2 regions of the Pseudomonas sp. H1_A03 genome follow, and region 1 is predicted to be linked to the other one. Evidence: riboswitches for the same ligand, from Rfam matches in the RefSeq annotation. Region 1 holds a riboswitch; the other holds the start of a gene.
What was found. Region 1 has a riboswitch for cobalamin ahead of AB4O35_RS24835 (ABC transporter substrate-binding protein). Riboswitches for the same ligand answer to the same signal wherever they lie in the genome.
Positions count from the first base shown of each region.

Region 2: linked by a shared signal. The riboswitch ahead of cobO (cob(I)yrinic acid a,c-diamide adenosyltransferase) and the one ahead of AB4O35_RS24835 (ABC transporter substrate-binding protein) in region 1 are both predicted to bind cobalamin.

Region 1 covers NZ_CP162829.1:5,376,763-5,380,365, forward strand. The annotation lists gene AB4O35_RS24825 (DNA/RNA non-specific endonuclease) at 1-262, shown strand, start outside; gene AB4O35_RS24830 (hypothetical protein) at 604-1,047, opposite strand; cobalamin riboswitch at 1,166-1,360, shown strand; gene AB4O35_RS24835 (ABC transporter substrate-binding protein) at 1,477-2,487, shown strand; gene AB4O35_RS24840 (FecCD family ABC transporter permease) at 2,484-3,500, shown strand; gene AB4O35_RS24845 (ABC transporter ATP-binding protein) at 3,497-3,603, shown strand, end outside.
Region 2 covers NZ_CP162829.1:5,718,905-5,722,507, forward strand. The annotation lists gene AB4O35_RS26425 (cobyrinate a,c-diamide synthase) at 1-1,292, opposite strand, end outside; gene cobO (cob(I)yrinic acid a,c-diamide adenosyltransferase) at 1,289-1,900, opposite strand; cobalamin riboswitch at 1,980-2,238, opposite strand; gene AB4O35_RS26435 (PQQ-dependent sugar dehydrogenase) at 2,338-3,603, shown strand, end outside.

The DNA.
Region 1 (3,603 bases):
CTGGAAAGTCGTCGCCTACCTCGGTGACGACGGCAAGCCTCGCACGAGTGCCTACATGATTGACCAGAACCGCGAATTGGGCCAGCTCGAGCTGGTGTTTGGCCAGCTCAGGACCTACCAACGCAGTGTGGTCCAGATAGAACGGCTGACCGGCATCCGTTTTGCCAACCTCGCCGACTACGACGGCTTCAGCAACGAAGAACGCGCCACCGGCACGCGGATTGAAGCGCTGATACAAGGTCCGGAAGACATTCGTCTCTGACCGAACGGACGACGTACATCAAGTGTGGGAGCTGGCTTGCCTGCGAAGACGGCGGCACAGGTATCTACATATTTTCAATGTGAAAGTGCGTAGCAGCTGTCGAGCCCTGGCGAGGCTGCGTTTGCGGTCTGTCTGACACACCGCTGACGCAGCCTCGCCAGGGCTCGACAGCTGCTACGCAGAGCGCTCGCTCAAGATGTGTAGATACTTCTGGCTATCGCAGCGGTTCGACAAGCCAACACCCACATTTTGATCTGCGGTGATTGGCCGACTCCGTCCAACATCGGCCTAGACGCGGAACAACAGCGCCAGTTTGCCCAGACGGCTCTAAGTGCGAGTAGTCATTGCGCATTGATGTAATGAAATTGCGCCTGGGTCTTTTCAACGGCCGCACGCACTGTGTCTCTTTGTGCATCGGTGCCCGAGTAGTAAATCTGCATCCCGTTCAAATCCTGCCCTTCGACCGCTTTGCTGATCACAGCAACGTCAACTGGGCTGCCGGCGCCGATAATCAAAAAGAACACATCGCCCATGCGTTTTGCATTCAGCAATTCGCCCCTGAGGTGGGCGGCGTTCTGATCACTGGCCATGGCAATCGCCAGCGTATCGCCAAACAAACCGGTTTTGGGGATGCTCATCGTGTGCAAACGGAGCTTGTCCGAGCCGGCGGGCATCGACTTGACGTACGCGGTGGCGGCCTCGTCAAGAATCTGCTTTTCAGATTTGCCCTGCGTGGCGCAACCGGCGAGCGTGGCGATAAGGGCGAGGACGATTAATGATTTCACTGTGCTTTCCTTGTGTGAAGACTATCCATGGGATGCGCATCATAGGATGACGAACTCCGCGAGAGCTACCACCGTGTTCACGCCTCGAGTATTTGGAGCTCCCGCTAAGGTGCCTGATCGACTACCATACCGCGCCGGTTCCCAAACGGGACTAATAGGGAATCCGAAGCGCGCTACACCCGCGCCAATCGGAACTGCCCCCGCAACTGTAGGTGCTGAGCCTGCTCCTTAATGCCACTGGATCACGTCCGGGAAGGCTGGAGCGTGGCGACGACGCATCAGTCAGGAGACCTGCCGGCTTAAGCTCAATCACTAACCGGCGGGGTGTCCGGGAAGGACACGCTTGCCTGTCTCCACCACAGTGCCCAAGGGTGTGTTTCCGAACCGTACCTCCCCAGTTCCACGTACGGTTCACTCGGAGATTGCCCCATGCTGCCACGCGTCACCGCCCTGCTCGCCGGCGTCAGCTTCTGTGCCCTGGCCCAAGCCGCGCCCACCCACTACCCACTGACCGTGGAAAACTGCGGCAGCCGCCTGACCTTCCAGCAGGCCCCCGCGCGCAGCGTGACGATTGGCCAGGCGGCTACCGAGATGCTTTACGCGCTGGGCGTGGGCGATAAGGTGGTGGGCACTTCGTTGTGGTTCAACAGCGTATTGCCGCAGTTCAAGGCGCAGAACGACAGCATCGAGCGCCTGGCCAACAACGAGCCGAGCTTCGAAGCGGTGATCGCCAAGCGCCCGCAACTGGTAGCCGCCGAGCTGGAATGGGTGGTCGGGCCACAAGGCGTGGTCGGCACCCGCGAGCAATTCCATGAGCTGAAGATCCCTACCTACCTGCTGCCCTCCGACTGCGAAGGCAAAGACAACCTGGTGGGCGCCGATGGCACGCGGCTGGAGCCTTTCCGCATCGCGACGATCTATAAAAGCATCAGCCAACTGGCGCAGATTTTCGACGTACAGGACCGCGGCGAACAATTGAACGACGAACTCAAGGCGCGCCTGGCCAAGTCGGTCGCCACTGTGCAAAGCAAAGGCCTCAAGCACGCCAGCGCGTTGGTGTGGTTCTCCAGTTCCGAGATGGCCAGCGACCCGTACGTGGCCGGCCACAAAGGCATTCCCGAGTTCATGCTGCAAACCCTCGGCCTTTCCAACGTGGTGCAGTCCGATGAAGAGTGGCCCGCCGTCGGCTGGGAAACCATCGCCAAGGCCAACCCGACCTTTTTGGTCATCGCACGCATGGACCGGCGCCGTTACCCGGCTGACGACCATGAAAAGAAACTGGCCTTTTTGCGCAGCGACCCGGTCACGCGCAACATGGACGCGGTGAAAAACAACCGCATCATCATCCTCGACGCCATGGCGCTGCAGGCCAGCATTCGTACGTTCGACGGCCTTGAACAACTGGCGGCCGCCATCGACGGCTACGACCTGCACAAATGACTGCCAGCCTGATCCGGACCCTAGTTGCCCTGGCCTTGCTACTGATCGCCCTGCTCGCCGGCGTGGCCATCGGTGAAACCGCCATCTCGCCGCAGGTCGTGCTCCAGGTACTCGCCAACAAACTGTGGGCGGCCGGCTATGTGCTGGACCCGATCGATGAGGGCGTGGTGTGGAACTACCGCCTCACGCGTGCCCTGGTAGCCGCCGCGTGCGGTGCGGGGCTGGCGACGTGCGGGGTGATCCTGCAGTCGTTATTGCGCAACCCGTTGGCCGATCCGTACTTGCTCGGCATCAGCGCCGGCGCCTCGACTGGCGCGGTGCTGGTGGCGCTGATGGGCGTGGGCGGCGGGCTGATTTCGTTGTCGGCGGGTGCGTTTGTCGGCGCGGTGGCGGCGTTTGCCCTGGTGATTCTGCTGGCGCGCGCCAGCGGTTCGTCGAGCGGCACCGGCCAGATCATCCTCGCCGGCATTGCCGGATCGCAGCTGTTCAATGCGCTTACCGCGTTCCTGATCACCAAGTCGGCCAGCTCCGAACAGGCGCGCGGCATCATGTTCTGGCTGTTGGGCAACCTCAGCGGCGTGCGCTGGCCGTCGGTGTGGTTGGCGGTGCCGGTGGCGGTCGTGGGCTTGGCGGTGTGCCTGTGGCATCGTCGGGCGCTGGATGCGTTCACCTTTGGCAGTGACTCGGCGGCGTCACTCGGTATCCCCGTGCGCCGCGTGCAGTTTGTGTTGGTGGGCTGCGCGGCACTGGTGACGGCGGTGATGGTGTCGATTGTCGGCGCCATCGGCTTTGTCGGGCTGGTGATCCCCCACGCCGTGCGTCTGTTGCTCGGCACCGGGCACTCACGCTTGCTGCCGGCCAGCGCGCTCGGCGGCGCGCTGTTTTTGATTGCAGCGGATGTGCTGTCGCGCACGCTGATCAAAGGCCAGGTGATTCCGGTCGGCGTGGTCACGGCGCTGGTCGGTGCGCCGGTGTTTGCGCTGATCCTCATTGGCCGGAGGAACGCGCGATGAGCGTTTTAAGCTGCACGGGGTTGGGCTTCAAGGTGCGTGAGGCTGAGTTATTACGCGATATTCACCTGGACGTGCAGCTGGGTGAAACCTTGGGGATTGTCGG
Region 2 (3,603 bases), 340 kb from region 1:
GGCGCAAACAGTGCGGCTACAGCGGCTGGATTCGACGGGAAATAAAAATGCACGTAAGAAGCCGTCATCCGCCCCTGACGGTAAACCGCCTCAGCCCCGCGCCCACCATTGGGGCTCAACCCCCTGGCAATCGGCTGCCAGTCGGTGCTGGTCAGCGAATGGTGATAGGTGTGACCACGCAGTGTGCCTTCCGGCAACTCGACGCTTTGCAGCGCCAGGGCCGCCAGTTTCTTTTGCATCACCGCATCGCCCTGCAACAGGCCCACCAGTTCGGCGCGGGTGCCGTCGACATCGGTGAGCGAGTCCAGCAGGTAGAGCATGCCGCCGCATTCGGCGAGCAAGGGTTTGCCGGCCGCATGGTGAGCGCGGATCGCGTCGAGCATTGGGGTGTTTTCCGACAGCGCCTGGTGGTGCAGTTCCGGGTAACCGCCGGGCAGGTAGAGGCTGTCGGCATCAGGCAATGCGCGATCGTGAATGGGCGAGAAAAACTTCAGCTCGGCGCCCATGGCCCGCAGCAGATCAAGACTGGCGCCGTAGGTAAAAGCGAAGGCTTCGTCGCGGGCCACGGCAATACACACGCCCTTGAGCAGTGGCTCGGCCTCGATCACTTCCGGTGCAGCAAAGGTCACCGGCGGCGGCAAGGCCACTTCGCAACTGCTGCCCAAGGCTTGGGCGGCGGCGTCAAGGCGCACATCAAGGTCATTCAGTTCGCTGGCTTGCACCAGGCCCAGGTGACGGCTAGGCAGCTCTATACCGGTCTCGCGGGACAACGCGCCGTACCAGCGCAGGCCTTCGGTGAGGCTGCCTTCCAGCAATTGCGCATGACGCAGCGTGCCAACGCGGTTGGCCAGCACCCCGGCGAACGGCAAGTCCGGCTGATAACGCGCCAGGCCCAGGGCCAAGGCGCCAAAGGTCTGGGCCATGGCCGTGCCGTCAATAACGCCCAGTACCGGCACGCCGAAGTGTCGCGCCAGGTCGGCGCTGGAAGGGGTGCCGTCAAACAAACCCATCACGCCTTCGATCAGGATCAAGTCGGCCTCGCCCGCCGCTTCCCACAGCAGGCGGCGACTTTCCTGCTCGCCCACCATCCACATGTCCAATTGATACACCGGCGCACCGCTGGCGCGCTCGTGGATCATCGGGTCGAGGAAATCCGGGCCGCATTTGAACACGCGCACCTTGCGACCCAGGTTGCGGTGCAATCGGGCCAGCGCCGCGGTGACGGTGGTTTTGCCCTGGCCGGACGCCGGTGCGGCGATCAATACGGCCGGGCAATGACGGGGCTGATTCAAAGTTCGACGCCCTTCTGTGCCTTGATACCGGCCTGGAACGCGTGCTTGAGCATGCCCATTTCGGTGACGGTGTCACCCATTTCGATCAACTCAGGCTTGGCGCCACGGCCGGTGACCACCACGTGCTGCATCGGCGGGCGGGCCTGCAAGTCACTGAGCACCTGGTCCAGTTCGAGGTAGCCGTGCTTGAGGGCGATGTTCAGCTCATCCAGCACGACCATGCCGATGCTCGGGTCTTGCAGCAGTTCGCAGGACACAGCCCAGGCGGCTTCGGCCGCGGCGATGTCACGTTGGCGATCCTGGGTTTCCCAGGTGAAGCCTTCGCCCATGACGTGGAAACGTACTTGCTCGGGGAATCGGCGGAAGAACAACTCTTCACCGGTGCTGTGACGCCCCTTGATGAACTGCACCACGCCGCACTGCATGCCGTGGCCCATGGCCCGGGCCAGCATGCCGAACGCGGAGCTGCTCTTGCCTTTGCCGTTGCCGGTGAGCACCAGCAGCAAGCCGCACTCGTTGGGGGAATTGGCAATGCGTTCGTCGATCACGGCTTTTTTGCGCAGCATGCGCGCCAGGTGGCGTTCGTCGCGGTCGGGGGAATCGGTCATGACAGCTCTCCGTTGGGGCTGGACAAAAACGGCGGGCAGGAAAAAAGAAAAACAGACAGCCAAGCATCGCCCACCGTGATGCTGTTGGATGTAACAGGCCGGTCTCCGGGCTCATGAGTGGCGCCGTTGCCCTCGTATAGAGAGCGCGCAGGCCAACGCTACGCCTTCCCATATCGCTGGCGATACAGTGGCAAAAGGCAGCGTCTTGACTCATTTACCGTTGCGGGGGCAGCGCCGGAATCGCGGCAGCACTGTGTACAAGTGCGCTCACTCACCGGCTTCCCTGTTTCACTCGGTCGACCCATTGGTCACAGAGCACCTGGAACAAGCCGCGAAGGTTAGTGGGTTGGGGGTGGAGCGTCAATGAAAGCTGACCTTGCACTTGAACCATCGCACCGCCGACCTCCTCTACCCTTACAGGTATTAAGGAGAACACCATGCATAAAACAAGACTTGCCCTACTCATCCTGGTCGCCGGCACCCTCGCCGCCTGCGGTGAAAGCTCCACCCTCCAGGTCTCCGACGGTACCGGGCCTTCGCCCAAGTTGCCGGAACCGAACAAAACCCTGATCCCCACCGTCAATATCGCCCCCGCCATCGGTTGGCCCGAGGGCGTGAAGCCAACGGCCGCCGCCGGCACCCAGGTTGCGGCGTTTGCCGAAGGCCTGGACCATCCGCGCTGGCTGTATGTGCTACCAAATGGCGATGTGCTGGTAGCGGAAACCAACGCGCCGCCCAAGCCGGATGACGCCAAGGGCGTTCGTGGCTGGGTCATGGAGAAAGTCATGGGCCGCGCTGGCGCCGGGGTGCCGAGCCCGAATCGCATCACGCTACTGCGTGACGCCGACCACGACGGCGTCGCGGAGACGCGCACGGTATTCCTGGAGAATCTCAATTCGCCGTTTGGCATGACACTGGTCGGCAACGACCTGTACGTCGCTGACTCGGACAAGCTGCTGCGTTTCCCCTATCAACCGGGTGACACTGCGATCAAGCAAGCCGGCACCAACGTCGTCGACCTGCCGGGCGGGCCTCTGAACCACCACTGGACGAAAAACGTGGTGGCCAGCAAGGACGGCACCAAGCTGTACGTGAGCGTGGGTTCCAATAGCAACGTCGGTGAAAACGGCCTGCAAGCGGAAGAAGGCCGGGCGGCGATCTGGGAAGTCGATCGCGCCAGCGGCGAGCACCGCATCTTCGCCTCCGGCCTGCGCAACCCGAACGGTATGGCGTGGGAGCCGCAGAGCGGTAAGTTGTGGACGGCAGTCAACGAGCGTGACGAAATCGGCAGCGACCTGGTGCCGGACTACATCACCTCGGTCAAGGATGGCGGCTTCTATGGCTGGCCGTTCAGCTACTACGGGCAGCATGTGGATGTGCGGGTCAATCCGCAGAATTTGGACTTGGTGGCCAAGGCGATCGCGCCGGATTACGCGGTAGGCCCGCACACCGCATCCCTGGGGCTGACGTTTGCCGAGGGCAGCAAACTCCCTGCGCAGTTCAGTAACGGCGCGTTTATCGGCCAGCATGGTTCGTGGAATCGCAAGCCGCACAGTGGCTACAAGGTGATCTTCGTGCCGTTCGAGGGTGGGCAGCCTAAAGGGCCGCCGGTGGACGTGCTGACGGGGTTCCTCGATAAGGACGAGAAAGCCATGGGCCGCCCGGTGGGCGTGGTGATTGATCAGCAGGGGGATTTGCTGGTG